DNA from 3 places in the Streptomyces umbrinus genome. Region 2 is predicted to be linked to each of the others. Evidence: riboswitches for the same ligand, from Rfam matches in the RefSeq annotation. Region 2 holds a riboswitch; each other region holds the start of a gene.
What was found. Region 2 has a riboswitch for S-adenosylmethionine ahead of QF035_RS08925 (glutathione S-transferase C-terminal domain-containing protein). Riboswitches for the same ligand answer to the same signal wherever they lie in the genome.
Positions count from the first base shown of each region.

Region 1 (10,400 bases), 3.7 Mb from region 2:
TCGAGCCGCTCACCGGGACCAGCGCGTCGACGACATCCGGCGTGTCCGCGAGCTGCTCCCGCAGGGCCCGCCCGGTGGCGCCGCCCACGAAGCCCGTCACGGTCACCTCGTGGCCGAGGGCCGCGAGCACCCGGGCCACGTTCAGGCCCTTTCCGCCCGGCCGCTCGATCACCTCGGTGACGCGGTGCGAGGTGTGCGGTCGCAGCCCCCGTACGCGATAGGTGATGTCGAGAGCGGTGTTCAGCGTGACCGTGAGGATCACCTGGGCCGGCCTCCCTCGAAGAGATTCATCACGTAGACGCGTGGAACGCGCTTGCCGGTTGTTCCGGAGGCCCGATCATGCCAAAGGGAACGGCGGTCGGCCCAGTCCCGAGGGCCGACCGCCGTACGGCAACACGGGTGTGAATCACCCCAGTTGGGGATCCACCACCCATTCGCCCCGCCGCATCACGCCCTTGAGCTCGAAGTCGGCGTCCAGTACCACCAGGTCCGCGTCCTTGCCCGGCTCCAGCGAGCCCACCCGGTCGTACAGGCCCAGTGACCTGGCCGGATTGGCCGCGATGGCCGCGACGACGTCCTCGATCGGCAGCCGGTCCACGGTCACCGCCCGCTTGAAGGCCCGGTCCAGCGTGAGCGTGGAGCCCGCGATCGAACCGCCCTCCACGAGCCGCGCCACACCCTCGCTGACCTCGACCTCCAGCGGGCCGAGCATGTACCGCCCGTCTCCGAAGCCCGCCGCGTCCATCGCGTCCGTGATGAACGCCACTCGGTCGCCGCCCGCGTGATGGAACGCCAGCTGGAGGGAGGCCGGGTGCAGATGGACACCGTCGTTGATCAGCTCGACCGTGATCCGCTCGTCCTCGAGGAGGGCGGCGATCGGACCGGGGGAGCGGTGCCCGAGCGTGGGCATCGCGTTGAAGAGGTGCGTCGCCACGGTCGCGCCCGCGTCGATGGCCTCCACCGTCTGCTCGTACGTCGCGTCCGTGTGGCCGATCGCCGCGATGACGCCGTGCTCGGCGAGGAGGCGTACGGAGTCGATGCCGCCCGGAAGTTCGGTGGCGAGCGTGACCATGCTGGCCCGGCCGCGGGCCGCGTCGATCAGCTTGCGGACCTCCGCCGGGTCCGGGTCGCGCAGCAGCTCCTCGGAGTGGGCGCCCTTGCGGCACGGGGAGATGAACGGGCCCTCGAAGTGGATGCCCGCGAGGTCGCCCTGCTCGGCCAGCTCGGAGAGGAGCCCGGCGCGCTGGGCGAGGCCGTCCATGTCGCCGGTGACGGTGGAGGCGACGAGAGTCGTCGTGCCGTGCAGGCGGTGGGTGTGGATGCCCTTGAGGATCTCCTCGACCGTGCCCGAGGTGAAGGAGGCTCCGCCGCCGCCGTGGTTGTGCATGTCGACGAAACCCGGGACCACCCAGTGGTTTCGCAGGTCCACCGTCGGAGCGCCCACGGGAGCGCTCCCGGCGATCCGCGTGCCCTCGACGATGACGCGGCCGCCGGGCACCGTCCCGGTGGGGAGTACGACGTTGGCACCGGCGATGACCACCACGTGCGGGTCGGTGGGGGCTGGTCGCGCACACGCGGCGGAGCCGCATGATGTCTCGCCCCGCGCCCCTGAAGGGGCGATGCGCTCAGTGGTCATCAGGGGGTTACCTCCGAAGCGGGGTTGGAAGGGGAAGGGGTGCCCAGCAGGTCCCAGGCCAGGAGGCCCGCGCCCAGGCAGCCGGCCGTGTCCCCCAGTGCGGCGGGGACGATGGACGGGAGTTTCTGGAAGGTGACGCGTCGCTCGACCGCGGCTCGTAGCGGTGTGAACAAGGTTTCCCCGGCCTCGGCGAGACCGCCACCGATGATCAGGGTCCGCGGGTCCAGCAGGGTGAGCGCGGTGACGAGCCCGTCGGCCAGCGCGTCCACGGCCTCCTGCCAGACCACCAGGGCCCGTGGGTCCCCGGACTCGACGGCCTTCGCGCAGTCCGCCGCGTCCGCCTCCGGGTCGCCGGACGCCTCGGCCCAGGCCTCGCTGACCGCCGCGGCGGACGCGAACCGCTCCAGACAGCCGCGCTGGCCGCACGGGCAGGGGGCGCCGCCGGGGCGTACGACGATATGGCCGATCTCGCCCGCGAAGCCGTGCGCGCCCGCCTCCACGCGGCCGTCGATGCCGATCGCGCCCGCGATGCCGGTGCCGAGCGGCACGAACAGGAACCGGTCGGCGCCCTGGCCCGCACCGATCCGGCCCTCCGCGAGCCCGCCGGTGCGCACGTCGTGGCCGAGGGCGACCGGGATCCCGTCCAGCCGCCGGCTGAGCAGGTCCCGCAGGGGTACGTCGCGCCAGCCGAGGTTGGCCGAGTACGCGGCGATGCCGCGGTCGGCGTCCACGATGCCGGGCACGGCGACCCCGACGGCCGCCGCGGGCTCGCCGAAGTGGCGCTCGCCATGCGCGCGCAGGTCGGCGGCGAAAGCGAGGATCGACTCGACGACGGAGTCCGGACCGTGCTCCCGGCCCGTGGCGCGGCGGGCCCGGTGCAGCACGGGGGGAGTCCCCCCGGAGGGCGCGGCGTCGACCGCCCCCACGAGGGCGGCCTTCATCCCGGTGCCGCCCACGTCGAGGGCGATGACATGTCTCACGGGTACAGTGTCGCCCCTTACCCCGTGAGAGGTCTAGTCCACTCACGTGGTGTAGACCTTAGAGCGAAATTGCGAATCGAAAGCATGAGATCGCACGTGTGAACGAGCCGTGTGGGCGGGCCGGGTGAACCGGCCGTGTGAATCGGCAGTGCGGGACGAGTGCGGGACGAGAAGGTTGGGGCGGCAGCGGTGCAGCGGCGAGTGACAGGTCTGATCGCGGTGGTGTCCGCGCTGGGCATGACGGCGGCCCTCGGCGGCTGTGGCGGTTCCTCCGGGTCCGGGGACGTCACGCTGCGACTGGTCGCGGCCGACTACGGCGACTCCAAGGCGAACAGCTCGCAGAAGTACTGGGACGAGCTGACCAAGGCGTACGAGGCGAAGAACCCCGGGGTCAAGGTCGAGGTGAGCGTCTACTCGTGGAACGAGGTGGACGCCAAGGTCAAGAAGATGGTCGCCGACGGTGACGCACCCGACATGGCACAGATCGGCGCGTACGCCGACTACGCCGCGAAGGGGCAGCTCTACAAGGCCGATGACCTGCTCTCCATCAACACCCAGGCCGACTTCGTGAGCCGGCTCACCGAGGCCGGCGAGATCGACCGGACGCAGTACGGCATGCCGTTCGCCTCCTCGACGCGGCTGCTCTTCTACAACAAGAAGCTCTTCCGCGACGCGGGTCTCACCCCGCCGCAGAGCTGGAGCCAGCTCGCGTCCGACGCCGAGGTCCTCAAGTCGCGTGGCGTGAAGTACCCGTACGCGCTGCCGCTGGGGCCCGAGGAGGCGCAGGCCGAGACGATGATGTGGCTGCTGAGCGGCGGCGACGGCTACACCGACACGGTCGGGTCGTACGGCATCGACTCCAAGCAGAACGTCGAGACCTTCACCTGGCTCAAGGAGAAACTGGTCGAGAAGGGGCTCACCGGACCCGTCGCGCCCGCGAATCTCAACCGTGCGGAGGCCTTTGCGGCGTTCACTCGCGGTGAGGTCGGGATGCTGAACGGCCATCCCACGCTGATGCAGGCCGCCGCGGCGAAGGGCGTGAAGTTCGGCATGGTGCCGATGCCCGGGATCAACGGGCGGTCCAAGGCGACGATGGGCGTCGCCGACTGGATGATGGCGTTCAGGCAGCCCGGGCATGCCGAGCAGGTCGGGAACTTCCTCGACTACGTCTACAGCGAGAAGAACGTGCTCAAGTTCTCGCACGAGTACGACCTGCTGCCGGTGACCACGTCGGCGTCCGAGGCGATGTCCGCGGACAAGTCCGACGCGGATCTTGTCGGTTTCCTCGACGAGTTGCCCAATGCCGAGTTGTATCCCGTGGCCAAGACGTCGTGGGCGTCCGTGAGCGCGGACATCAAGCAGCAGATAGGCAAGGCGGTGGGCCCGAAGGGCAGCCCGGCGGCGATCCTGGGACAGCTGCAGCGGGCTGCTGCGGCGGAGGAGAACGCGTCTTAGCTCCGCTGGTCGGTCTGGCTGGTCTGGCTGGTTGTTGGTCGGGTGCGGGTCCGTGGGGGCTGGTCGCGCAGTTCCCCGCGCCCCTGTCGGGGCGCCTTTGCCGGGCTCCGCTAGCGTGCTGGGCATGGAAGACGCGGAGCTGACACCCCAGGAGCTTGCCGTTCTTGCGCTGGAGCGGCGGGGGTGGGCGACTCCGGGGGCCAAGGAGCGGGCGATACGGGAGGAACTGGGGCTGGCCCCGGTCCGCTACTACCAGCTCCTGAACGCCCTCCTGGACGCGCCCCGGGCCCTGGCCCACGACCCCGTCACGGTCAACCGGTTGCGGCGCGTGAGGGATGTGCGCCGGGACGAGAGGGAGGGCTGAGGGCTTTCCTCGCCCCCGCCGCCCCTGCCCGTCCCATCCTTCGCAGTTCGCCGCGCCCCTGGGTATTTCAGCCTCTCCGGCGTTTGAGGAGCGGGGGTTCGGGGGCTGGCCCCCGAGTAAGTGACGGGAATGGGTAGGGGCGGCGGGGGCGAAAGACTTCGCGGCCGCGGATAGGGTCGCAGCATGGCCAGTCACCCCGAGTCATCGTCGATGCCGACCCCCGTGACCCCGGCGGGCCGAGACGGCCTCGAAGCCATCATCGCGCGGCCCGACAGGGCAGTCCTCGCCTTCGACTTCGACGGCACCCTCGCCCCGATCGTCCCGGACCCCGAACAGGCCCGCGCCCACCCGGACGCAGTACCCGCCCTGGCAGCCCTCGCCCCGAGGGTCGCCTCCGTCGCCGTCGTCACCGGAAGGCCGGCCGGCGTGGCCGTACGCCACGGCGGCTTCGCCGGAGTCCCCGGCCTGGAGCATCTCGTCGTGCTCGGCCACTACGGGGCGGAACGCTGGGACGCCGTCACCGGCACGGTCCAGGCCCCCGCCCCCCACCCCGGCGTCGCCGAGGCCCGCGCCGAACTCCCCGGCTTCCTCGACTCCATCGGCGCCTGGCAGGGCACGTGGATCGAGGAGAAGGGCAGGGCCGTCGCGGTCCACACGCGCCGCGCGCAGGACCCCCAGGCCGCCTTCGAGGCCCTCCGCGAACCCCTCGCCGAGCTCGCCACCCGCCATGGCCTGATCGTCGAACCGGGAAGAATGGTGCTGGAACTGCGCCCGCCGGGCATGGACAAGGGCGTCGCCCTCGGCGAGTACGTACGCGACGTCGGAGCCGAGTCGGTCATGTACTGCGGCGACGACCTGGGCGACCTGCCCGCCTTCGCCGCCGTCGAAAAACTCCGCTCCGACGGCGTCCCCGGCCTCCTCGTCTGCAGCGGCAGTAACGAGGTCACGGAACTCTCCGACCGAGCAGACCTGGTGGTGGACGGCCCGGAAGGGGTAGTCCGCCTACTGGCAGCACTGGCGACTGAGCTGGCCTCATAAGCTTTTAGGGGCGCGGGGAACTGCGCGACCAGCCCCCACGCACCCGCACGGTCCAAACAACCCCGCGCCGACGAGCTACGCCTCCAGCGCGTTCAGCTGGTCCAGAAACCACTGCGCCGGAGGCAAAGCGGTCGCGGCCACAGCCAACCGCTTCGTCCTCTCGGCCCGCTCACCCACCGGCATCGTCAACGCCTCGTGCAAGGCCCGGGCCGTGCCCGAAACGTCATACGGGTTCACCACAACCGCATCCTCGCCCAACTCCTCGTACGCCCCCGCCTCCCGCGAAAGCACCAGCACGCACCCGTCGTCCGACACGACCGGCACCTCCTTGGCGACGAGGTTCATGCCGTCCCGGATGGGGTTGACGAGGGCCACGTCCGCCAGCCGGTAGGAGGCCAGGGAACGGGCGAAGTCGTCCTTGAGGTTCAGCAGGACCGGGGTCCAACCGGGCGTCCCGTACTGGGAGTTGATCTCGTCCGCGACCCGCTGCACCTCGGCCGTGTAGTCGCGGTAGACCGCGAGGTCCTGCCGCGACGGGTACGCGAACGCCACGTGTACCACCCGCTCGCGCCACTCCGGCCGCTCCTCCAGCAGCTCCCGGAACGCCAGCAGTCCGCGCACGATGTTCTTGGACAGCTCGGTCCGGTCGACCCGCACGATCGCCTTACGGGCGCTGCCGTCGGGAGCCGTGCCGATCTGCTCGCGCAGTACCGCCAGCCGCTCGTCCACGTCCGGCCGGTGCGAGCGCTCGCGCAGGAAGTCCGCGTCCGCTCCGAGGCCGTGCACCCCGATCCGCGTACCGGAGGGGATCCCGGGACCCAGGACGGCGTGACAGCAGTCCGTGAACGCGTCCGCCCACCGCTGGGTGAGGAACGCGGCCCGGTCAGCGCCGAGGATCCCGCCGAGCACCTTCGCCGCGATGTCGTCCGGCAGCAGCCGGAAGTACTCCGGCGGAGCCCACGGCGTGTGCGAGAAGTGCCCGATCCGCAGGTCGGGGCGGAGTTCACGGAGCATCCGCGGGACGAGAACCAGGTGGTAGTCCTGTACGAGGACGGCCGCGCCCTCCGCCGCCTCCTCGGCCAGCGCCTCGGCGAAGGCGTGGTTGTACGTCTCGTACGCCGCCCACTGGCGCCGGAACTCCTTGTCGAAGACCGGCTCAAGCGGTGTCTGGTAGAGCAGGTGGTTGACGAACCACAGCACGGAGTTGGCGATGTCGTTGTACGCGGCGGCGTGGGTGTCGGCGTCGATGTCCAGCATCCGTACGCCGTCTTCGCCCACGCCGCGTCGTACGGCCTCGCGGTCGCCGTCGCCGAGGGCCGAGCACACCCACAGGGCGCCTGCGTCCGGGCCGATCGCGGAGAGGCCGGAGACGAGGCCGCCTCCGCCGCGCTTGGCGGTGAGCGCCCCGGTCTTGTCCTGGGTGTACGAGATCGGGCCGCGGTTGGAGGCGACCAGGATGTTGTGGGTGCCGCGGGTGGAGACCATGACTCGAAATCTAGCCCCCGGTGTAAACGCTCAAACGTTCCCACCCGGCGTGGGGGCGAGGTTGTGGGTCGCCTGACCGCCGGGTGGGGGCTGGACTGCGCAGTTCCCCGCGCCCCTAAAAACCTGGGGGCGCGGGGAACTGCGCAGTCTTTTGGCTTTCAAGGGGCGCGGGGCGGTGACATGTGCGGCTCCTCCCCCACTCTCGGCTTCGCTCGAGTGGGGGGACCCCCATCGTGGGCGCGCCCAGCCCCCGCGGCGCCGCAGACAACAACGGCGCACCCCGCGGAGCGCTACGCCGCCTTGCGTTCCACGTACTCCTCGATCTCCGCCATCGGCGGCCGTTCCTCCATGTCCACCGAGTACGTGCGGGGCTCGAAGCCGTTTTCGCCTCGCTCGAACTGGGTGAGGGAGGGGCGGATCATGTGGCCGCGGGCCAGGCGGAGCTGGGCGGTGCGGTAGATCGCGGCGGACATGCGGCCCAGGGCCTGGCCGTCCTGGTGGCGGTGTTTGCGGACGCCGACGTCGACCTGGGCCAGGGCGTCCAGGCCCACCAGGTGCAGCGCGTCGACCAGCATGCCCAGCTCGACGCCGTATCCGACGGGGAACGGGAGCTGTTCGAGGAGGGAGCGGCGGGCCGCGTACTCCCCGCCCAGCGGCTGGACGAAGCCGGCCAGTTGCGGCCAGTGCATGTTCAGGAGCGGGCGGGCCATGAGTTCGGTGACCCGACCTCCCTGACCTGCGGCGGAGCCCAGCGGGCGGTCGTACATCGCCTTGACGAGGTCGACGCCCGGTTCGGTGAGGAGCGGGCCGACGATCCCGGAGACGAAGTCCGCCGAGAACTCCTTCAGGTCCGCGTCTACGAAGGCCACGATGTCCCCGCGGGTGACGAGGAGCGAGCGCCACAGCACCTCGCCCTTGCCGGGGACGGCCGGCAGCCGGGGCAGGATCTCGTCCCGGTGCACGACACGGGCGCCCGCCTCGGCGGCGACCTCGGAGGTGCGGTCCGTCGAACCCGAGTCGATCACCACGATCTCGTCGACGAGCGGCACCTTCCTGGTCATCAGCTCACGGCGGATGATCGCGACGATCTCGCCGACGGTCTCCTCCTCGTTGAGCGCGGGCAGTACGACACTCACCGTGGAGCCGGTGGCACGCTTCGCGGCGATGAGTTTCTTGAGCGGGCGGTCCTCGACGGACCAGGAGCGCGTGCTCAGCCAGCGCTCGACGTCTTCCAGCACGTGCGGCTCTCCCTTGCGTTCATTGGGATGCGTGTGCCCGCCGCGGCCTGCAGTGTGGGTTGCGTCACTGTCATCTCGCGGTTCGGACGGCTCTCTCCACCATCCAGGCCTTCGGTTACAGTCTTGAACAACGCTGATGACCATCGCATGTCGGGGGTCGTTGCGTGCACAACCAAAACCAGAGCCAGAACCACAACTGAATACCGCTCATCCAGAGGGGCAGAGGGATACGGCCCGTTGAAGCCCCGGCAACCCTCCAGCCGGTCTCGTCCTGATCATTGTCGATCAGCGCAGCGAGGCTCCCGGCTAGGGAAGGTGCCAAATCCGTCTCACGGCGAAGTGCGTCGTGAGGAAGATGAGGAGAAAGGGCCTCGCCTCCATGGCTGCGCAGACAGTTGCAAGCACCACGAACTCCGCCCCCGTCGCGAACTCCGTCGACCTCGGACCGGCCGCCGCGCTTTCCTGCCGTGAATGCGGCCACCGCGTCCCGCTCGGTCCGGTCTTCGCCTGCGAGGAGTGTTTCGGCCCGCTGGAGATCGCGTACGACTTCTCGGCCTATGACACCGAGGAGCTCCGCAAGCGGATCGAGGCGGGCCCCGCGAACATCTGGCGGTACGCGCCGCTGCTGCCCGTCCCCGCGGACGTGGCCGACAAGCCGAACATCAACCCCGGCTGGACCAAGCTCGTCCAGGCCGACAACCTCGCGCGCGAACTGGGTGTCGACGCCGGCAAGCTCTTCGTGAAGGACGACTCCGGCAACCCGACGCACTCCTTCAAGGACCGTGTCGTCGCCCAGGCGCTGGAGGCCGCGCGTGCCTTCGGCTTCACCACCCTCTCCTGCTCCTCCACCGGCAACCTCGCCGGTGCGGTGGGCGCCGCCGCCGCGCGCGCCGGCTTCCGGTCCTGCGTGTTCATCCCGCACGACCTGGAGCAGGGCAAGGTCGTCATGGCCGCGGTCTACGGCGGCGAGCTCGTCGGCATCGAGGGCAACTACGACGACGTGAACCGCTTCTGCTCCGAGCTGATCGGCGACCCGGCCGGCGAGGGCTGGGGCTTCGTCAACGTCAACCTGCGGCCGTACTACGCGGAGGGCTCCAAGACCCTGGCGTACGAGATCTGTGAGCAGCTCGGCTGGCAACTGCCCGACCAGCTCGTCGTGCCCATCGCCTCGGGCTCGCAGCTCACGAAGATCGACAAGGGCCTGCAGGAGCTGATCAAGCTCGGGCTCGTCGAGGACAAGCCGTACAAGATCTTCGGTGCACAGGCCGAGGGCTGCTCGCCGGTGTCCGTGGCGTACAAGGCCGGGCACGACGTCGTACGGCCGCAGAAGCCGAACACGATCGCGAAGTCGCTCGCGATCGGTAACCCGGCGGACGGTCCTTACGTTCTCGATATCGCCCGGCGTACGGGTGGGGCCGTGGAGGACGTGAACGACGAGCAGGTGGTCGACGCGATCAAGTTGCTGGCGCGGACCGAGGGGATCTTTGCGGAGACCGCCGGTGGTGTGACGGTGGGCGTGGCGAAGAAGCTGATCGAGAACGGTCTGCTGGATCCGAGTCTGACCACTGTTGTGCTCAACACCGGGGATGGTCTGAAGACCTTGGACGCGGTTGCTTCCGACACGGGGCTGACCGCGACGATCCGGCCGAACCTGGATTCCTTCCGTGAGGCTGGGCTCGGCTAGTCGTTTCATCCTGCGGGCGCGTGGGGGCTGGTCGCGCAGTTGCCCGCGCCCCTGAAGACTGCGCGGTTCCCCGAGCCCCTAAAGACAAAGACTGCGCAGTTCCCCGCGCCCCTGAACGGGCCACCCACTCCGACGGAGGTCTAACCCCATGAGCGTCAACGTTCGTATCCCCACCATCCTGCGCACCTACACGGGCGGCAAGGCCGAGGTTTCTGCTGAGGGTGGGACTCTTGGTGCGGTCATCGCCGACCTGGAGAAGAACCATGCCGGGATCGCCGCCCGGGTCCTGGACGACCAGGGGCAGCTGCGCCGGTTCGTCAACGTGTACGTGAACGACGACGACGTCCGCTTCGAGCAGGGGCTGGAGACGGCGACGCCGGACGGGGCCGGGGTGTCGATCATTCCCGCCGTCGCCGGCGGCTGACCGTCGGGAGCCGTGCCGAGGGCTGATCATTACCTTCGGTAACGGCCGTCACCGAGAGTTCATCGAATTGCCCCCTCCGTGAGAGAAGCGGAAGGG
Region 1 covers NZ_JAUSZI010000002.1:5,571,543-5,581,942, reverse strand. Annotated here, with positions in the region: gene QF035_RS24290 (1-phosphofructokinase family hexose kinase) at 1-262, opposite strand, end outside; gene nagA (N-acetylglucosamine-6-phosphate deacetylase) at 407-1,636, opposite strand; gene QF035_RS24280 (ROK family protein) at 1,636-2,616, opposite strand; gene QF035_RS24275 (ABC transporter substrate-binding protein) at 2,806-4,071, shown strand; gene QF035_RS24270 (DUF3263 domain-containing protein) at 4,196-4,435, shown strand; gene otsB (trehalose-phosphatase) at 4,619-5,473, shown strand; gene QF035_RS24260 (alpha,alpha-trehalose-phosphate synthase (UDP-forming)) at 5,549-6,958, opposite strand; gene QF035_RS24255 (glucosyl-3-phosphoglycerate synthase) at 7,249-8,196, opposite strand; SAM riboswitch class I at 8,401-8,558, shown strand; gene thrC (threonine synthase) at 8,576-9,880, shown strand; gene QF035_RS24245 (MoaD/ThiS family protein) at 10,029-10,304, shown strand.
Region 1: linked by a shared signal. The riboswitch ahead of thrC (threonine synthase) and the one ahead of QF035_RS08925 (glutathione S-transferase C-terminal domain-containing protein) in region 2 are both predicted to bind S-adenosylmethionine.

Region 2 (10,400 bases):
GAGCGTGAGGGCCTGCTCCTGGCATTCGGCCGCGGACTCCGAACGGCCCAGCCGCAGAAGGGCGTTGCCGAGATGGGAGAGGGTGCGGGCGCGGCCGATCCGGTCACCGGTCAGGTCGTGCAGGGCGAGGGCCTGCCGTTGGTGGTCGGCCGCCTGCTCGTACTCGCCCAGCCGCAGACACACATTGCCGAGGTTCGTGAGGGTGCGCGCCTGGCCCACCTGGTCGCCGGTCTCCCGGTAGAGGGCGAGGGCCTGTTGATGGTCGTGCGCCGCGTCGCGGAGACTGCCCAGCCGCCAGTGGACGTTGCCGAGGTTGGACAGGGTTCGCGCCCGCCCAGCGCGGTCGCCCGTCCGGAGGTGCAGTTCGAGGGCCCGTACGAGGTGGTCCTCGGCCGATCCCGCGTCGGCGAGCCGCCAGTGCACGACCCCGAGGTTGGTCAGTGCGTGGGCCTGTCCGCCCAGGTCACCGATCGTCTCGGCGGCCCGCAGGGCGTGGCGGTGGATCTCCAGCGCCTCGGTGTGGTGACCGGAGTCGAGGTGGCGGAACAGCAGAGCAGCCAGACGGACGGCGTGCCGGGGACTGCCGCGGTCCGCGGCCACCGCGCAGACGGCGGCCAGCGTCGGCCGCTCGGCGTCCAGCCAGGCCAGTGCCGCGGCCGCGTCGCCGACGGCGGGCGGGGCATGGACGGAGGGTGCGACCGCGGGCCTGTGGTGCCGCTCGGCCGGGTAGAGCGTGTCCATGGCTGCCGCGGCCGTGCCGAGGTAGTGGTCGAAGAGACGAACCAGCGCGGCCTGCCGTTCGGCCTCGGAGTCATGCGTTCGGGTCAGGCGGTACGCGTAGGCACGCAGCAGATCGTGGGTGCCGAACCGGCCCGGCCGGGCGGGCTCCAGGAGATGGGCCCGGGCCAGCAGGGCCAGTGTTGCGGCGGCCTGGGCGGGGCTCTCACCGGCACCCGCGCGCTCGTCGCCCGGTACGGCATCTGACGCGTGGGCCGACACCCGGCCTGGCATGTGGTCCGGCAGGTGGTCCGGCGCGTGGAGTGGCAGGCTGTCCGGCACCTGGTCCGACAAGGCGCCCGGCACGTGCTCGGGTCTCTCTTCCTGCGCTGCGCCCGGCACATGGGTCGGCCCCTCGCCCGGCACACAGGTCGGTGCTTCCCCCGGCGCTTCGCCGATCAGCGCCGCGACCGCATGGGCGTCCGCCTCCGGTCCCGGGTGCAGGCTCAGCAGGCGGAAGGTGCGGGCGGCCGGGGCGGGGAGCCGCTCGTAGGACCAGGAGAACACCGCCTCCACCGCCGCGCGCCGGTCGCCGCCCGCGTCCAGGAGGTCGAGCCGCCGCTGCTGGTCGGCCAGCTCCGCGACCAGGTCCGCCAGTCTCGACGACGGGTGGGCGACGGCGAGTTCGGCCGCGACCCGGAGCGCCAGCGGGAGACGTGCGCACTGTTCGGCCAGGGCGGCGGCCGACCCCGGCTCGGTGTCGACGCGCGCACCGACGAGCGTGCGCAGCAGGGCGAGGGCGTCGGGCGGCGGGAGCGGGCCCAGACCGATACGGCGGGCGCCGTGCAGGGCCACCAGTCCGGCGAGGCTGTCCCGGCTGGTGACCACGACCGCACAGGCCGGCGAGCCGGGAAGCAGCGGGCGGACCTGCTCCTCGGACAGGGCGTTGTCGAGGACCAGCAGCATCCGCCGGTCGGCCAGTTCGGTCCGGAACCGGCTCGCGCGGTCGTCGACGTCGAGCGGGATCGCGTCACCGGGCACTCCGAGGACGGTGAGAAACCGGGTGAGGGCGTCGCCGGGCGGCATGGGGCGGTCCGGGTCGTAGCCGCGCAGGTTGACGTAGAGCTGGCCGTCGGGGAACCGGTGCCGCGTGCGGTGCGCCCAGTGGACGGTCAGCGCGGTCTTTCCCACCCCGGCCGTGCCGGAGACGACCGTGACGGCCCCGGCCGTCGGACTGCCCGCCGCCGCGGCCAGCAGCCGGTCCAGCGCCGACAGTTCCGGGTCCCGGCCCGCGAAGTCGGGTACATCCGCGGGGAGTTGCGCGGGTAATCGGCGCGCCGAAGTCGGGTACGGGGGTACGTGGGCGGGCACCTGCGCGGGCAACTCGGCGGCGCCTGCCGTGCCAGGGCCGTCGGCGGTGTCGTGGGCGGGAGCGTGCCCGGCGTCGGGAGCGGAAGGCCGGGTGCGGCGGCGCAGCAGGGCGGCATAGGCCTCGGCCAGTGCTGGGCCGGGGTCTACGCCGAGTTCGTCGGCCAGCCGGCGCCGGCTCCGTCGGTAGACGGCGACCGCCTGATCACGTCGCCCGACGGCCTCGTACGCCCGGATGAGCCGGGCCTGGGCGTCCTCGTCCAGCGGCTGCGCGACCGCGGTCTCCTCCAGGACGGGCAGCGCGTCGGCGCTCCGGCCCGCCGCGATCATGGCCTCGCCGTACTGGGCGACCGCCCCACGGCGTTCCTCCGCCAGCGCGACGACCACCGGGTGTGCGGAGAGGAAGGGCAGGTCCGCGAGGGGCGGTTGCTGCCAGAGCCCGAGTGCGTCGGTCAGCAGTGCGGCGGCCCGCTCCTGGCCGCCGCGCCGCCCGTCCCGTCGTACGGTCACCGCCTCGGCGACCAGGTCCCTGAAGCGCAGCAGGTCGATGGCGTCGTACGGGACGCGCAGCGCGTAGCCGTCGCCGAGCCGGGGGAGCAGCGCACTGCGGGAGCGTGGTGGCCGGTCCGGCTCCAGCAGGTGGCGCAGATGCTTGATGTGGGTCTGGACGACGTTCGGCGCGGTCGCCGGCGGGCGCTCGCCCCACAGTGCGTCCGCGAGTCCGAAGAACGGCAGTTGCTGTCCACGGGACACGGCGAGCAGGGCGAGTACCGCGCGGCGCTGGGGCGAACCGAGGTCGAGGCGGGTGCCGTCCCGCCAGGCGCAGACCGGCCCGAGTACCTGAATGCGCATCCGCTCCCCGCCCCCAGTTTTACAACTCCCTCACTGTTCCCTTTCTCTATCCCCGTTACCGGCATATCCGGAAGGCGTATTCAGGCCCACTGCCGCACAGTTGTCACACCCGCCGGTGGGCCGGCGCTCAGGTTCTGCGCTCAGCGCTCGTCGGTGGAGAGGTCCGGGTGATCGCCGAGACGTCGTACGTACTCCTCGATGTGGCGGTACGGAGCGAGGGTGCCGGCCGCGTCGAAGTGGTCGAGGTGGGTGAGTGTCACCCAGAGGTCCCTGTCAGCGGTGCCGAGCTCGTCGCCCAACACGTAGGGCTGGCAGGCGAGTTGCCGGTCGAGCCGGTCCAGTGCGGACTCGCGTGCTCCGTCGGCGAGCAGGCCGGCCAGGTCGCGGAGGATGTCGGGCGTGTGGTTGCTGACGACGCGTCCGCTCCAGCGGTCGCACAGCGCGGGCGCGGTGAGCGGGCCGTCGTAGTGGTGCCAGGTCGCCTCGTAGGCGCCGCGCAGCGATGCGAAGCCATCGGGTGTCTCGGCGGGGAGCTTCAGGACCGTGGTGGTGAGCGCGCCCTTGAGGCCGAGCAGGTCGAGGACGACCGCCACGCGCCCCGAGTAGGGACAGGCCTCCGACAGATACAGCTGATAGCGGTGCGGCGCCGGGTAGAAGCCGCCCGCGAGACCGACGCCGATACGGCTGCGGAAGCGGTGCGGGCGGGCGGCCGGAACGGGGACGGACGTGCCACCGGCGGCCGTACCGCAGCCGGAGGAGTGGGCGGCGCTCGGGCGGGAGGCCGCCGTCGTGAAGGTGTCGGTGCTGCTGGAACCACGGGAAACTGTCTCGGGCATGACTCTCCAGGGGGAACGCGGAGGCCCTGGCCGCCTCGTGGGCGCCAGCGGCGGAACGGAGTGACTGCGCTGCCGTACAGGTCCGGATCGGTCGGACGCGTAGCGGATCAGTAAGCGCTGGAGACACGCGACAAATCGATGTGCAGGCGCCTCGTCAAGCCGTTCCTGGACAATTCCCACCGGTCCTGCCGTCGGGGCTCGCGAGACGCGAGACCACGCTTGCCCCGCCGCTCCGGCGGAACCCGGTCGTCACCCGGGGCACCCCGTCGCGGTGGAAGGGTTGCCTGCCAGCGGGCCGGGGCCGATGACCGCACGAACGGGGAGTCCCCGCACGACGGGCGCTGGCAATCGTGACCGTCTCCGTCAGTGTTGATGCGCTCAGCGTGACCGTCAAGACGGCGTCTCAGCAGCTGGGCATCCGGCCGCCTCACCACAAGACCGGCTTCGCACCTCGTGATGAGAAGCGTCCTGACAGGAACGCCCGGTGGCCGAAGGAACAGGAACTCCCGCCAGCCGTGGCAACAGGAACTCTTGGTAGCCGGAAGAAAAGGCACAGCCGTACTGTTGTGCTCGTTGACGACGAGGCGGTGCCCGATCGAGGGCCCGCGAACACGAGGTCGGCCGGACCCCAGGTCCGCCGGGCCGGAAGGGCGGAGGTGACGCACGTGCCGGCGCGAACCGTGTCCCGCCGCAGCGCCCCGAAGGCCGCCCCGCTCCATCGCGTACGCCTCTACTCCCGGCCGCACATCGACCTGCTGCGCGTTGCCGGCGCGCTCTGTTGCTCCTGACCCGAATCCCACGCGGCCGCGTCCTCCGGTGAGGGCCGGCTTTCTCGTACGGTCGATCAGGAAGGCACACCTCTCGTGTCCTCAGCACCTTCTGCCCTGCCCTCCTCCGCGCATCTGCACCTCGCCGTGGCGCTCGACGGCGCCGGCTGGCATCCCTCCGCCTGGCGCGAACCGGTGGCCCGGCCCCGGGAACTGTTCACCGCCGGTTACTGGGCCGACCTCGTCGCCGAGGCCGAGCGCGGTCTCCTCGACTTCGTGACCTTCGAGGACGGCCTCGGACTGCAGTCGTCGCACTTCATCGAGCCGGACGGGCGGACCGACCAGGTCCGCGGCCGGCTCGACGCCGTTCTCGTCGCCGCCCGGGTCGCCCCGTTGACCCGCCACATAGGTCTGGTGCCGACCGTGGTGGCCACGCACACGGAGCCGTTCCACATCTCCAAGGCCATCGCCACCCTCGACTATGTGAGTTCCGGCCGGGCGGGCTTGAGGGTGCAGTTGACGGCACGCCAGAACGAGGCGGCGCACTTCGGCCGCCGAACGCTGCCCCGCCTGGACGCCTACGACAGCCCGGCCACCCAGGACGTGGTGACCGAACTCTTCGACGAGACGGCCGACTACGTCGAGGTCGTACGCAGACTCTGGGACAGCTGGGAGGACGACGCCGAGATCCGGGACGTGACCACCGGCCGCTTCGTCGACCGCGACAAGCTCCACTACATCGACTTCGAGGGCCCGCGCTTCAGCGTCAAGGGCCCCTCCATCACCCCGCGTCCGCCCCAGGGCCAGCCCGTCGTCAGCGCCCTCGCCCACCAGACCGTCCCGTACCGGCTGGTGGCCCGCGCCACCGACATCGGCTACGTCACCCCGCACGACACCGACCACGCCCGGGCGATCGTCGCCGAGATCCGCGCCGAGCAGGCCCTCGCGGGCCGCGCCGACCAACCTCTGCACGTCTTCGGGGACCTGGTGGTCTTCCTCGACGACGATCCGGCCGCCGCGGCCGCCCGAAGGGACCGTCTCGACGCCCTCGCGGGAGAGCCGTTCACCAGCGACGCCCGCGTCTTCACCGGCACACCCGCCCAACTCGCCGACCTGCTCCAGGAGCTGTGGTCGGCCGGGCTGAGCGGCTTCCGGCTGCGCCCCGCCGTCCTCGGCCACGACCTGCCCGCCATCACCCAGGGACTGGTCCCCGAACTCCAGCGCCGGGGTGCCTTCCGCCGCGCCTACGAGGCCGACACCCTGCGCGGACTGCTCGGGCTCACCCGCCCGCCCAACCGCTACGCCACCGGCGCTGCTGCCGCCAACGCCAACGCCGCTGCCAACGCCACCGCCTGAGCCGGACGGAGACCGCAGGACCATGAGCAAGCCGCTGAAGCAGATCCACCTGGCCGCCCACTTCCCCGGCGTCAACAACACCACCGTCTGGAGCGCCCCGGAGGCCGGCAGCCACATCGAGTTCAGCTCCTTCGCGCACTTCGCACGGACCGCCGAACGCGCCAAGTTCGACTTCCTGTTCCTCGCCGAAGGGCTGCGACTGCGCGAACAGGGCGGAAAGATCTACGACTTGGACGTCGTCGGCCGCCCCGACACCTTCACCGTCCTCACCGCGCTCGCCGCCGTCACCCAGCACCTCGGCCTGACCGGCACCATCAACTCCACCTTCAACGAGCCCTATGAAGTAGCTCGGCAGTTCGCCAGCCTCGACCACCTCTCGGACGGGCGCGCCGCCTGGAACGTCGTCACCTCCTGGGACGCCTTCACCGGCGAGAACTTCCGGCGCGGCGGCTTCCTCCCGCAGGACGAGCGCTACTCCCGGGCCAAGGAGTTCCTGGCCACCGCGAACGAACTCTTCGACTCCTGGCACGGCGACGAGATCATCGCCGACCAGGACACCGGCACCTTCCTGCGCGACGCGAAGGCCGGCGCCTTCGTCCACCAGGGCCGGCACTTCGACATCGAGGGGCAGTTCAACGTCCCGCGCTCCCCACAGGGCCGCCCGGTGATCTTCCAGGCCGGCGACTCCGAGGAGGGCCGGGAGTTCGCCGCCGCAGGCGCCGACGCGATCTTCAGCCGGTACGCCACCCTCAAGGACGGCCAGGCGTTCTACACGGACGTCAAGGGACGCCTGGCCCGCTACGGCCGTACGCCCGACCAGTTGCTGATCCTGCCCGCGGCGACCTTCGTCCTCGGCGACACCGACGCCGAGGCGGAGGAGCTGGCCCGCGAGGTGCGCCGGCAGCAGGTCAGCGGGGCGACCGCCATCAAGCACCTGGAATTCGTCTGGAACCGCGACCTGTCCGCGTACGACCCCGACGGCCCGCTGCCCGACATCGACCCCGACCTCGGCGAGCACACCGTCGCGCGCGGCCGGGCCCAGGTCCGGATGTACCGCGACCCGCTGGCCACCGCCCGGGAGTGGCGGGAGCGAGCGGCCGCCAACAACTGGTCCATCCGCGACCTGGTCATCGAGACCGGCAACCGCCAGGCCTTCGTCGGCTCCCCGGCCACGGTCGCGGCCACCATCGACGACTTCGTCCAGGCCGACGCGAGCGACGGCTTCATCCTCGTCCCGCACATCACCCCCGGCGGCCTCGACGCCTTCGCCGACACGGTGGTCCCGCTGCTCCAGGAGCGCGGTGTGTTCCGTACGGAGTACGAGGGCACGACCCTGCGCGACCACCTGGGCCTGGCCCATCCCGATTCCCGTACCAGTGCCGATGCCGATGTCGACGCCGCCGACGACATCGGTGAGCGAGGTGAGCGGGTGGCTTCGTGAACGTACGGGCGGTCACTCCGATCGTGTAAGCACGAGACCACAGAGTGAGGGTCGAAACCGGTCACCTGGCTTGATACGGATGCCGAAGGGGACGATTCTTGTACACATGGTGACATTGCCGCGCGACGGAGGACCGGCGGCCACGGCCGGTGACGCCATGGCGGTGGTCGACGCGAGCGGCAATGTCACGGGCTGGAGCGAGGGCGCGCGGCTGCTGACGGGGTACACGGCCGAGGACGTGACCGGGCGCCCGGCGTCGGAGCTGGTGGCGGGGGAGCCCGCGGCGGCCCGGCGGGCTCTGCTGACACACGGCGACACTGTCGTGACCGTGCGCCACAAGGACGGGCGGCGGCTGGAGCTGGCGCTGCGAATGTGCCCGCTGCAGGGCGGGAAAGGGTGCCAGGGTCCCGGGTTCGTCGTCACCGCGACTCCGGACCCGGGCGAGCGGACCCTGGGCGAGCTGGCCTTCAAGCAGGCGTCGATGTCCATGTCGATCTTCGACACCGGGCAGCGCTACCTGCGGATGAACGACTTCGCGTGCCAGGTCATGGGACAGCCCGAGACGGCGTTCCGGCACCGGTACTTCCCCGACACCGTGGAGAACGCCGAGCACAGCCGCGGCTTCCTGCGCCATCTGGAGATCGTCGCCGAGACCGGGCAGCCGGTCCACTACGAGAGCTGGACCCGCGCGCCGTCCGGCCGTCGCATGCACGCCTGGAGCTTCGAGATGTGGCCGGTGCGGGACCGGACCGGAGAGCTGCTGGGCACCGCGCTGGCCGGGTTCGACAGCAGTGAGCAGTACTGGGCACGACAGCGGCTGGCCCTGCTGAACGAGGCCGCCGGCTCCATCGGCACCAAGCTCGACGTGATCCAGACCGCCCGTGAACTCGCCGAACTGGCCGTGCCCCGGCTCGCCGACTTCGCCGGCGTCGACCTGCTGGACTCGGTGCTCCAGGGCGAGGAACCCGAAACGGGGCCGGTGGAGGGCGGCGTGGAGCTGCGCAGGGTGGCCCACCACTCCGACACCCCCGGTGTGCCGGAGGCGGCCATCGACCTGGGTGCCGCCGACATCTACCCGGCCTTCTCCCCGCCCGCCCGCGCCCTGGCCACCGGCGAGCCGGTGCTCACCCGGAGCGGCGACAGCGGCCTCGACACCTGGTTCGCCGAGCACGACGCCCGCTCCGCCAAGCTGCGGGAGGGCGAGGACCACGAGCTGTCGCTGATGGCCGTCCCGCTGGTGGCACGCGGCACGACACTGGGCGTGGCCGTCTTCGTACGGATCCTCACCCCCGAGCATCCCGACGCCTTCGACCCGGACGATGTGTCGCTGGCCGAGGAACTGTCCAGCCGGGCGGCCGTCTGCGTCGACAACGCCCGCCGCTACAGCAAGGAGCGCACCACCGCGCTGGCCCTGCAGCGCAGCCTGCTGCCCCAGGTGATGGCGGTGCAGGCTGCCGTCGAGTTCGCCTCCCGCTACCTTCCGGCGCTGTCGCAGGCGGGAGTGGGCGGCGACTGGTTCGACGTGATCCCGCTGTCCGGGACCAGGGTGGCGCTGGTCGTCGGGGACGTCGTCGGACACGGCCTGCACGCCTCCGTCACCATGGGCCGGCTCCGTACGGCGGTCTGGACCCTCGCCGATGTCGACCTGCCGCCGGACGAGCTGCTCACACACCTGGACGACCTGGTCGGCCACCTCGCGGCCGACGAGAGCGCGATGATCGGCGAGATCGGCGCCACCTGCCTGTACGCGGTGTACGACCCGGTGTCCCGCCGCTGCACCGTCGCCTCCGCCGGCCACCCGCCGCCCGTCGTGCTGCTCCCGGACGGGACGGTGAAGGTCGTCGAGGTCGCCGCGGGACCGATGCTCGGCGTCGGCGGCCTGCCGTTCGAGGCCACCGAGCTGGACGTGCCCGAAGGTGCCGTACTCGCCCTCTACACCGACGGTCTCGTCGAGGCCCGCGATGTCGACGTGGACGTGGGCACCGCCGCCCTCTGCACCGCCCTGGCCGCCCCGGCCCGGAATCTGGAGGACACCTGCGACAACGTCCTCAAGGCCCTGCTCCCGCAGCGCCCGGCCGACGACGTGGCGCTGCTCCTGGCCCGTACCCGTGCCCTGGACGCCGACCAGGTGGCCGTCTGGGACCTGGAGTCCGATCCGGCGCTGGTCGCCACGGCCCGGCAGTACGCCACCGAGCAGCTGACCCGCTGGGGGCTCGACGAGGCCGCCTTCGTCACCGAACTCGTCGTGAGCGAACTGGTCACCAACGCCATCCGCTACGGCGGTACCCCGATCCAGCTCAGGCTCATCCGCGACCGTGCGCTCATCTGCGAGGTCTCCGACGCCAGCAGCACCTCGCCCCATCTGCGCCGGGCCCGCACCTTCGACGAGGGCGGCCGGGGCCTGCTGCTCGTCGCACAGCTCACCGACCGCTGGGGCAGCCGGCCGAGCGGCACCGGAAAGACCATCTGGGCCGAGCAGGCACTGCCGGTCCAGTGAGCACTCGGCCGGACTCAGGATTTCGCACGGACTCAGGAAGCGGGCCCGACTCAAGAAGTGGGGCGGCTCGGCTCAGTCGAGGCCCACGTAGTCGCGCAGGGCCTGTGAGCGCGACGGGTGGCGCAGCTTCGACATCGTCTTGGACTCGATCTGGCGGATGCGCTCGCGGGTGACGCCGTAGACCTGGCCGATCTCCTCCAGGGTCTTCGCCTGTCCGTCGAGAAGCCCGTACCGCAGGGTGATGATGCCGGCCTCGCGCGGGGTCATATGGGCGAGGATCTCCTGGATGGTGTCCTTGAGCAGGAGGAACGTCACCGCGTCGAAGGGGGAGATGCTTTCGCTGTCCTCGATCACGTCACCGAGTTCGCTGCCGCCGTCCTCGCCCAGCGGCAGGTGCAGCGAGACCGGGTCCTTGGTGTAGCTGTCGAGCTCGATGACCTTGGAGACGGGCAGCTCCATCCGCTCCGCCACCTGCCCCACCGTCGGCTCGACGCCCAGTTCCTGAAGCATCTCCCGGCGGAGCCTGGCCATTCTGTTGATGACCTCGACCGCGTGGACCGGAATGC
Region 2 covers NZ_JAUSZI010000002.1:1,842,965-1,853,364, reverse strand. Annotated here, with positions in the region: gene QF035_RS08930 (AfsR/SARP family transcriptional regulator) at 1-2,937, opposite strand, end outside; gene QF035_RS08925 (glutathione S-transferase C-terminal domain-containing protein) at 3,078-3,773, opposite strand; SAM riboswitch class IV at 3,984-4,129, opposite strand; gene QF035_RS08920 (putative leader peptide) at 4,439-4,561, shown strand; gene QF035_RS08915 (LLM class flavin-dependent oxidoreductase) at 4,637-5,896, shown strand; gene QF035_RS08910 (NtaA/DmoA family FMN-dependent monooxygenase) at 5,919-7,337, shown strand; gene QF035_RS08905 (ATP-binding SpoIIE family protein phosphatase) at 7,444-9,834, shown strand; partial or broken gene QF035_RS08900 (RNA polymerase sigma factor) at 9,907-10,400, opposite strand, start outside.

Region 3 (10,400 bases), 6.6 Mb from region 2:
GCCGGGGGAGACCGTCGACATCGTCGGTACGGGCGGCGACGGGGCGAAGACCGTCAACATCTCCACCATGTCGGCCATCGTCATCGCCGGTACGGGCGCCAAGGTCGTCAAGCACGGCAACCGGGCGGCCTCCTCGGCCTCCGGGGCGTCCGACGTGCTGGAGAAGCTCGGCGTCAATCTGGAGCTGCCGACGCACCGCGTGGCCCAGATCGCCGAGACGGCCGGGATCACCTTCTGCTTCGCGGCCAAGTTCCACCCCGCGATGCGTCATGCGGGTGCCGCGCGCGGGCAGTTGGGGATCCGTACGGTCTTCAACGCGCTCGGCCCGCTGACCAATCCGGCGAAGGTGAAGGCGCAGGCCGTCGGGTGCGCCGATCCCCGGATGGCGCCGATCATGGCCGGGGTGTTCGCCGAGCGCGGCAACTCCTCGCTCGTCTTCCGCGGGGACGACGGGCTGGACGAGCTGGCCACGACGGCCACGTCGCGGGTGTGGGTCGTGCGGGACGGCAAGGTGCGCGAGGAGTCGTTCGATCCGCGTGACGTGGGGATCGAGCTGGTGCCCGTGGAGGCGTTGCGGGGGGCTGACGCCTCGTACAACGCGGATGTGGCCCTGCGGCTGCTGAACGGGGAGACCGGGCCTGTGCGGGACGCTGTGCTGCTGAATTCGGCGGCTGCGCTGGTGGCTCTGTCGCCGGGGGACGGGCCGCTCGCGGACCAGCTCCGGGCGGGGATGGCGAAGGCGGCGGCGGCGATCGACTCCGGGGCGGCGAAGGCCACGCTGGAGCGGTGGGTGGCGGCGACCAACGCGTAGGCCCCGGCTGCGGCTGGTGTCGGGGGGCGGGGGCTTTTTTCGCCCCCGCCGCCCCTACCCATTCCCGTCACTTACTCAGGGGCTCCGCCCCCGAACCCCCGCCAAAAGATTGCGCAGTTCCCCGCGCCCCCAAGAAGGGGCGCGCTGTCCCGCGATGCGGACAGTGGGGTTGCGGTCGGATCATCGTGTGGCAAGATGCAGGCAGGTCATGAGCGACAGTCATCAGGCCCCGGCCGACTGTCCGGCAACCCTCCGTCCGTGGCGGGGTGCCCCGGGTGAAGACCAGGCCGTAGGCAGTGAGGTCTACGGCAAGCGCGGACCCCTCGCATCACCAGGGGTCCTGGTCGTCCGAGGGAGCCTTCTGTGAGCAAGCGAATGCGATAGGGCGTAGAGCCCCGCCTCCGCACACCCCTTTTCACCTTCACCCACGCTCGAGCCGTACCCGCTCGCGTGGTGTTCCCGCCTGCCTCACAGGAGTTCGCCATGTCTGTTTCCACCGCTGTCTCCACTGCTGCCGACCAGAGCGTCTGCCGTGACACCTCCGGGTCCCTGCCCGTTCTGGGGCGGGACGTCACCGTCCCGCTCGTCACCGGTGGCGAGGTCACCTACGCCGCGCTCGACTACGCCGCCAGCGCCCCGGCCCTCCAGCGGGTGTGGGACGACGTGGCCGCGTACGCCCCGTACTACGGGAGCGTGCACCGCGGGGCCGGGTACCTCTCCCAGCTGTCCACCGACCTGTTCGAGAACGCCCGCAGGACCGTCGAGGAGTTCCTCGACTGCCGCGACGGCGACCAGGTCGTCTTCACCCGGTCCACCACCGACTCGCTCAACCTCCTCGCCGCCGCACTCCCCGCCGACTGCCAGGTCTTCGTCTTCGAGACCGAGCACCACGCGTCCCTGCTCCCGTGGCGGGACGCCCGCGTCACCTACCTCAACGCCCCGCGCACCCCGGGCGAGGCCGTCGCGACGCTGGAGCGGGCGCTCGCCGAGCGGGACCCCCACGGGCCGGCGCTCGTGTGCGTGACGGGCGCCTCGAACGTCACCGGCGAGCTGTGGCCCGTACGGGAACTGGCCGCCGCCGCCCACGCACACGGCGCCCGGATCGTGCTCGACGCCGCCCAACTCGCACCCCACCACCCCGTGTCCGTACGGGAGTTGGACGTCGACTGGGTCGCTTTCTCCGGTCACAAGCTGTACGCGCCCTTCGGGTCGGGAGTCCTCGCCGGACGCGCCGACTGGCTGACCGCGGCCGAGCCGTACCTCGCGGGCGGGGGCGCCTCGCGGAAGGTCTCACGGCGGGTGGACGGCGGCGTGGACGTCGAGTGGCACGAGAGCGCCGCACGGCACGAGGCCGGGTCGCCCAACGTCATCGGCGCCTACTCCATCGCCTCCGCCTGCAAGGCCCTCACCGAGGCCGGCTTCGACACGCTGGTCGCCAGGGAGCAGCACCTGATCGACACCGTCCGGACCGGTCTCGCCGAAGTGCCCGAGGTGCGCGTCCTCTCCCTCTTCGGCGACGACGCGCCCCGCGTCGGCGTCATCTCCTTCGTCGTCGAGGGCTGGAACAGCTCGCACTTCGCCGCCGCGCTCTCCGCCGAATACGGCATCGGGGTGCGGGACGGACTGTTCTGCGCGCACCCGCTCGTCCGCACCCTCCTCGGCACCGACCCGCAGACCCAGGGCGAGTGCGGTGCCCCCGAGGCGGCACCCGGCGAGAAGTCCCTCAACGCGATCCGCGTGAGCTTCGGCGCGGGCACGCCCGACGAGCACGTCGAGCGGTTCGTCCGAGCCGTCAAGGAACTCGTGAGCGACGGCGCGAAGTGGAACTACCGCACGGTGGAAGGGCGTTGCGTCCCGGCGGTGTGACCCGGGAGATCCCCGTGCATCTGCCGCGTGCGGTCACACACCCGCCCCTCGTGGCAGCCCCGCCCCCAGCAGGATCATCCGCAGGGCGCGCTCGGTCGCGTCGGTGAGGAGTTCGGAGGCTCGTACGAGGGCTTCGGCGAGGGCCATCGGGGCGGGGAGGATGCCGGTGAAGGCGTCCACGCCCGGGACGGTGTGGGCGCCCTCGCCGAGGGTGCCCGCCAGGGCGAGGACCGGGCGTCCGTTCAGTTTGGCGCGGCGGGCCACCTCGGCCGGGACCTTGCCGCGCGGGGTCTGGTGGTCCAGGGCGCCCTCGGCGGTGAGGACCAGGTCGGCGCGGGCGAGGCGGGCGTCCAGGTCGAGATGGTCGAGGAGCACCTCGAAGCGGGGGAGGAGGCGGGCGCCGAGCGCGGCGAGGCCCGCGCCCAGGCCGCCGGAGGCACCCGTACCGGGGCCGCCGTACAGGTCGCAGGTGACCGGGAGGTCCCGGGTGAGGACGTACGCCCAGTTCTCCAGGCCAGCGGACAGCTCCTCGACCTGCGCGGGGGTCGCGCCCTTCTGCGGACCGAAGACGCGGGCGACGCCGCGCTCGCCGCACAGCACGTTGTACGGGTTGCAGGCGACCAGCAGTTCCGTGTGGGCGAGGCGGGGGTCGAGGCCCTTCGGGTCGATGTGGTGCAGGCGGATCAACTCCCGGCCGCCTTGGGGGAGTGCGAAGCCGTCCTCGTCGAGGAGGCGGGCGCCGAGCGCCTGCAGGGCTCCGGCGCCCCCGTCCGACGTACCCGAGTCGCCGCAGCCGACGAGGATGCGGCGTACGCCCGTGTCGAGGGCGGCACGGATCAGCTCGCCGACGCCGTACGTGGTGGTGGCGCCCGGATCGCGCAGGCCGTGCGGGACGAGGGAGAGGCCGGCCACCGCGGCCATCTCCACGACGGCCGTGTCGGCGGAGCCGAGGCCGGATCCGGTGCGGGATCCGGTGCCGAGCAGCGCGAAGTGGGTGCCCACGGGCTCGCCGAGCGGGCCGGTGGCGGGCAGGGCGACCAGCCGGCCCCCGGTCGCCGAGGCCAGGGCCCGGGCCGTCCCCTCGCCGCCGTCCACCAGGGGGATCAGGTCGACCTCGGCGTCCGGTACGACACGGCGTACGCCCGCCGCGATGGCGTCGGCGGCGGCCTGGGCGGACAGGGACTCCTTGAAGCCACTGGGGGCGACGGCGAAACGGGTCAGCATGAGGGGCTCCTTGAGGGCTTTGCGGCTAGGACGGCGTGGGGCTTCAGGGCTTCAGGACCGGGACGCCGAGCAGGGGCCACACGGTGAGGGCGAAGAGCAGGACGAGCGTCGCCGTCAGAGGGGCCAGGACCGCGGACAGGCGCAGCAGGTCACGCGGGGTGTACGTCGGTGTGCCGGGTATCTCGGCGAAGAGCGTGACCGGCTTGGCCGAGGCCGGGAGCGTGTGGCAGAAGCCCGCCGCGGCGGTGGACGCCAGCGCGGCCGCGACCGGATTGACCCCCGCGCCCACCGCCGCCGCGACCACCAGCGGCACGAGGACGGAGGAGCGGGCGGAGCGGGACTGGAGGACCAGATGGGCGGCCGTGCTCACCGCGACGACGAGCGCGAGGAACAGCCACGGGTCCACGCCGGCCGGCAGCCCGGACACCAGCCATCCCGCCGCCCCCGAGTCCGCGAGCGCGACGCCCATCGCCATCGTCGCGGCCATGAAGAGGAGCAGCGACCAGGGAACGGTCTTCAGAGCGTCCTTCAGGCCCACGGTCCCGAGAGCGGGCGAGGCCGCGACGACCGCGCCGATCAGGGCGACGACCGCGGGGGACACCTGGTGGAGGGGCTCGCTGCACCACAGCGCGACCACCGTGGCGAGCAGCAGCGCGCAGCGCGACTCGGCGGGCGACCAGGGGCCGGTGACAGGCTGCTCGCTGTGCTGCTGGATGTCATCGGCCGTGATCCGTACGGGAGTTCGGCGGTCCGCGCGCCGAGTCGTCGTCAACAGCACGGTCTCGGCGGCCAGATGGGAGGACGCCACGGCCAACGGCAGTCCGAGCAGCAGCCACTGAGTGAAGTCGATACGGTCCCCGGTCGTCTCCCACAGCACCGACACCGTGATCAGATGCGCACCCGCACCGATCAGGGTCGCCACCGCCGACAGCAGGATCACGGTCGGAAAGAGCAGCGCCAGCATCACGACCAGTCGCTTCCGGTCGGCCAGCACCTTGGCGAGCGCGAGGAACACCGGCAGCGCGAGCGCGGCCCGTCCGGAGGTCGCGGGCACCGCGAAGGCCGTCACCACCAGCGCGGCCGTCGTCAGATGCACCAACTGCCTGACTCCCCCACTCTCGGCTTCGCTCGAGCGGGGGGACCCCCATCGCGCCCCGCCCACCAGGAAGGCCGCCGCCCGCCCCGCGAGCCCCGTCCGGGCCACCGCGGCCGCCAGCACGAAGGCGCAGATCAGCAGCCAGACCGTCGAGTCCCCGAGCGTGCCGAAGAGCGTCTCGCTGCTGATCACACCGGTCACCGTGAGCGCGAGTCCCGCGCCCAGGGCGATGTACGTGTCGTCGATGGGCGTACCGATCCACGCACAGGTCGCCAGCGCGAACACGGCCAGCGTCAGCCGCGCGTCACCACCGAGCCCCGGAAAGTTCCCGGGCACGATCAGCAGGGCACAGAGGCTCAGGGCCACACAGAGGGCGGCGGCTTGCCGAAGATTCAGACTCACGACATTCAGAGTTCAGCGGGGCGGTGAGCCTCCAATGAGCCCCACATGAGGGAACCTTCACACGAGCCCCGTAAGGGGCGCGGGGAACCGCGCGATCAGCCACAACGCACCCGCAGCCATCAGACAACCGACCCAGCGGAACACTCACACGGGGAGCCGATACCCCATACCTCGCACAGTCTCCACCCGCTCAGCCCCAAGCTTCTTCCGAAGCGAACGCACGTACACATCAACGATGTTGGACCCGGGATCGAAGTCGTACCCCCACACATGCGACAGGATCTGCTCACGCGACAGAACCTGCCCGGGATGCCGCAGAAACAGCTCCAGCAACACGAACTCACGGGCCGTCAGGTCAACCACCCGCTCGCCCGCCCGAGCCCGCCGCGTACGCAGATCCAGCGTGAGGTCACCCCCGCGCAGCACGGTGACCTCAGGAACCCCCGCCGCCGTACGCAACCGCAGCCGCACCCGCGCGAGGAGTTCCTCGAAGCGGAACGGCTTGGTCATCCAGTCGTCGGCGCCGCCCTCCAGACCCGCCACCGCGTCGCGTACGGAGTCCCGGGCGGTCAGCACGATCACCGGGACCGTCACCCGGGCCTCGCGCAGTTCGCGCAGCACGGTGAACCCGTCCCGGCCGGGCAGCCCGATGTCCAGGATCACCAGGTCGAAGCCGCCGGTCAGCGCGTACTCGTAGGCCGAGTCGCCGTCCGCGACGACGGTCGTGGTGAAGCCGCCCGCGCGCAGCCCCTTCTCGACGAAGGAGGCGATGCGCTCCTCGTCCTCGACGATCAGGATGCGCTTCATGTCCAACGGGCCTTTCCGGTACGGGTGTTCATGTGCGGGTGCTCATGTTCGGGTGTTCATGAGCGGTCCGTCTCAAGGGGCTGGTCCGGCACGGAGTCGAGCACGACGACGAAGGTGGCCCCGCCGCCCGGGGTCTGCCGCAGCCCGACCTTCCCGCCCCGGTGCCCCTCCGCGATGGCCCGCACGATCGACAGGCCGAGGCCCGCGCCGCTGCCCCGGGTGCCGCGCCGGGAGGTGCCGCGCCGGAACCGCTCGAAGATCACCTCGGCGTCCTGCGGCTGCACACCGGGGCCCGAGTCGGCGACGTACAACTCGATGCGGCCGCCGGTGACGCGCGAGCCGATACGGATCGACTGGCCGGGGACGGTGTGCTGCACGGCGTTCTGGGCCAACTGGACCATCGCCTGGGTGATGCGCTGAGGGTCCAACTGGGCTTCCCCGTCGGCGACTTCGGCCAGTTCCCAGTGGCGGTCGCCGAGGGTGCGGGCCTTGACGAAGACGTCGGCGGTGAGCTCGGCGAGCTGCACCGGCTCGGGGGTGACGAAGTCGGGGCGCTCGGCCTTGGCGAGCAGCAGCAGGTCCTCGACGATGCGGCTCATCCGGTCGAGCTCGTCGGTGACCAGCCGGACGGTCTCCTCGCGCTCGGCCGGATCGTCGCCCATCAGTTCCAGATGGCCGCGCACGATGGTGATCGGGGTGCGCAGCTCATGGCCCGCGTCGTCGACGAACTCGCGCTGGGCCGCGAAGGCGCGTTCCAGCCGGTCGAGCATCGCGTTGAAGGTCTCTGCGAGCGCGGCGATGTCGTCGTGGCCGCGGACCGGGATGCGCCGGGTGAGGTCCTGCTCGGTGAGCTGGGCGGCGGCGGTACGCACCAGACGTACCGGCTTGAGGATCCGCCCGGCCACCACCCAGCCGATCCCCGTCGTCATCAGCAGCGCGACCCCGGAGATGGCGAGCAGGATGCGGAACACCTCGTCCACGCGGTCGTGCTCGCGCCCCGGATGGAAGGCGACCACGAAGGCGGCCTCCGGTTCACCGCCGGAGCGGGCGATGGCGACCTTGGCCCACCGGACGTCCCCGGCGGCGCGGTGCAGTGTGCCGGTGGACTCGGAGGACTCGAAGATCTGCCGGCGGCCGTCCTCGTCCTCGTGCAGGGGCAGTCCCGCGGGGATCTCACGGTCCTGGACGAGCTTGGCCGGGGCCGCGTCCGGGCCTCCCGCGAGCAGCCCCATCAGCTCCTCGTCCGGATCGGCGTACTGCCGCTCCAGGAAGACCTTGAGCAGCCGCCCCGGCTCGGTGAACGGCTCTCCGGTCGCGGGGTCCACCCCCCGCTCCTCGAAGTTCGCGAACTCGCCCGCCTCCTGGGCGAGCAGACCGCTGACGCGGGAGTCGACGTCCCGCAGGAGGATCGAACGGGTGGTCGTGGCCACGGCGGCGAGGGCGACGGCCATCACGAGCAGCAGCCAGAGCAGGATGCGGACCCGGGCCGAGATCCGCCGACGCACGGGAACGGGATCGAGAGCGGGATCGGACATGGGTTCGGGTACGGGCTCAGCCGTCGTCCCCGGGTCCGTCGTCATCGTCATCGTCGTCACTCACCGGAGGCCGCGACACGACCTCGTCACTCGGCGTCGGAGTCGGCGTGGGAGAGGCGGCCGACGTGGGCGTCGCAGAGGGCGACCCACTCTCCAGCTCCACCTTGGGCGGAACCTTCGGAGACTCCGGACTGTCGGTCAGGGCGTAACTGGTAGCAGCGATCCCCAGAGGAATCACCACCACAGCGGCAAGAGCCGCCATCCGATGAGAGAAAACCATGGCCCGATGCTGCGGGCCTCACCGGTGCCCCCGGATGAGCGCCGGATGAAGAACTCTTCATCCGGGCCGGGCCCCGTCAGGGGCGCGGGGAACTGCGCGACCAGCCACAACGGACCCGCACCCGGCACACACCCGCCACGACCCGACCTAGTTGTCGAGCCCAATCGCAAACGCAGCCTCAAGATCATGCTGAGAGTACGTACGGAACGCCACATGCGTATCCGTCCCCTCCACCCCCGGAATCTTGCTGATCATCCCGGGAATCACATCCGCCAGATCGTCATGCGCCTTCACCCGGACCATGGCGATCAAGTCATACGTGCCGGTCACGGAGAACACCTCACTGACGGAGTCCAGCGCGGCGATCGACTCCGCGATCTCAGGGATCCGGTCCACGCTGGTCTTGATGAGCACGATCGCGGTGATCACGGCTGGTTTTCTCCCTCGGTGGCCGTCGCTGGGGATTTCACTCTAGTCGTACGGCCATAGCGGACCCACGCGTAGAGGAACCCCGCCGAGAACCCCAGCAAATGCGCCAGATACGCCACCGCGGGGCCCCTGGGTCGCACGGCTCGCCGCCATCCACTGGAGGGAGACCCAGAAGGGCAGGACCACCCAGGCCGGAAACCGCAGCGGGAGGAAGAAGAGGAACGGAAAGAGACTGGTCACCCGGGCTTTGGGGAACAGGTAGAGGAACGCACCGAGGACCGCGGAGATCGCCCCGGACGCGCCGACCAACGTCTGCGCGGAGTCGGAGTGGGCGGCCGCGTAGCCGAACAGGGCGAGGTAGCCACAGCCCAGATAGAAGAGGGCGAACGCGAAGTGGCCCATCCTCTCCTCGGCCATCGCCCCGAAGACATAGAGGAAGAGCATGTTCCCCAGCAGATGCAGCCAGCTGCCGTGCACGAAGAGGGCGGTGGCCGGAGTGACGGCGGCCCGCGGTGTCCCCTCGAACAGTTCGACGGGCACCACGCCCCAGCGTTCGAAATAGGCCCGCTGCGCGGAAAGGAGCTCGTCGCCGGTGCCGTACGCGGGACTGAGGCCCGAGCCCGGCCCGATCACGAAGACCAGGCAGCACAGGGCGATCAGTCCGTAGGTCACCGGAGCGGACTGGCCCCGGACCGCCCTGACTGCCCTGTCGACGGGCCTACCCCAGTTGCCGATCATGAACAGAGCATGACGTAACGGGACCGAAGCGCACAGAGCGCCTCGCCGCTCCCGGTGGACGGGCGTCGAGTACCCGCCAGGCCTTAGGGTTACGAGCCACACGCTCCAGGGAACCTGGTGCGGCATGAGGACTCAGGAAAGTGAGCGACTGCAACGATGACGGTACCCCTGCCGACCGCCGAGACCCGGTGGCGCTGCACGCTCTGCGGCAACCTCACGCGATTCGACGTGACGCGTTCGTCGAAGGTCGTCGAGTACGTGCATCTGGACCTGGCCGGGGAACCGAAGATCGAGGAGCGCGAGGTGGTCAGTGAGACCATCGAGTCGGTGCGCTGTCGCTGGTGCAACGCGGTGGATCAGGTGGAACTGGTGGACAGGCCGGGCGCCGGCTCCTGACAGGAGCGGGCCCCGCACGGACGATGGGGTGAAGGATGGTGGAGACCACCACGGGCGGGGAGCCGGACGACGGCGCCGCCGAGGTGCTCGACCGTCCGCTGCCCGACGGCGTGCGCCGCAGGGTCGTACAGATCGTCTCGGACGGTTTCGGCGGCCTGACCGTGGCCGAACTGCCCGTACAGCTGCGGCAGTACGCCCGGTTCGCCCCCAATCGCCGTGCCAAGTTCGCGGGCAACGCGATGGCGGCGGCCCTGGAGACGGACCCGCTTTTCAGACAGCGCATCGCCGAGAAGCTCAGAGAGGCCCAGTCGGAGCTGACCGGCGCCCTCGACTCCGGCTCGCCGCCCCCGGCCGCGGACCCGCTGGACGTGGCGGCCGCGGCCTATGTGCTGCGTCCCCCGGGCTGGGTGAAGCTGGTGACCGCCGCGGGCGAGGAGGCCCTGCGGGCGGACGCCGAGCGCGCCGACGAGGAGACTCGCGCCGAGCTGGACCGGCTTCGTGAGGAGCTCGCCGAGGCGCGCGGCCAGACCCGCACCGAGACGGAGCGGCTGCGGACGGAGCTGGAGTCGGCGAAGAAGGAAGCCGAATCGCTTCACCGCAAGCTGCGCGGGGCCCTCAGTGACGTCAAGCGCGGCGAGGCGGCCCTGCGCAAGCTGCGGGGTGAGATGGAGTCCGTCCGCGGCGAGGGGCAGGCCCACGTGTCCGCCGCCGAGAGTGAGACCCGGCGGCTCAAGGCGCGGCTGAGCGAGGTCGAGGCCACTCTGGAGGCCACCCGCCGCGCGGCCCGCGAGGGGCGCAGTGTCGAGGACATGCGCG
Region 3 covers NZ_JAUSZI010000002.1:8,475,395-8,485,794, forward strand. Annotated here, with positions in the region: gene trpD (anthranilate phosphoribosyltransferase) at 1-811, shown strand, start outside; SAM riboswitch class IV at 1,016-1,132, shown strand; gene QF035_RS37420 (aminotransferase class V-fold PLP-dependent enzyme) at 1,295-2,677, shown strand; gene QF035_RS37425 (glycerate kinase family protein) at 2,711-3,901, opposite strand; gene QF035_RS37430 (SLC13 family permease) at 3,945-5,399, opposite strand; gene QF035_RS37435 (response regulator transcription factor) at 5,544-6,206, opposite strand; gene QF035_RS37440 (sensor histidine kinase) at 6,263-7,741, opposite strand; gene QF035_RS37445 (small secreted hydrophilic protein) at 7,758-8,021, opposite strand; gene QF035_RS37450 (Lrp/AsnC family transcriptional regulator) at 8,169-8,450, opposite strand; partial or broken gene QF035_RS37455 (rhomboid family intramembrane serine protease) at 8,447-9,188, opposite strand; gene QF035_RS37460 (hypothetical protein) at 9,345-9,584, shown strand; gene QF035_RS37465 (NYN domain-containing protein) at 9,620-10,400, shown strand, end outside.
Region 3: linked by a shared signal. The riboswitch ahead of QF035_RS37420 (aminotransferase class V-fold PLP-dependent enzyme) and the one ahead of QF035_RS08925 (glutathione S-transferase C-terminal domain-containing protein) in region 2 are both predicted to bind S-adenosylmethionine.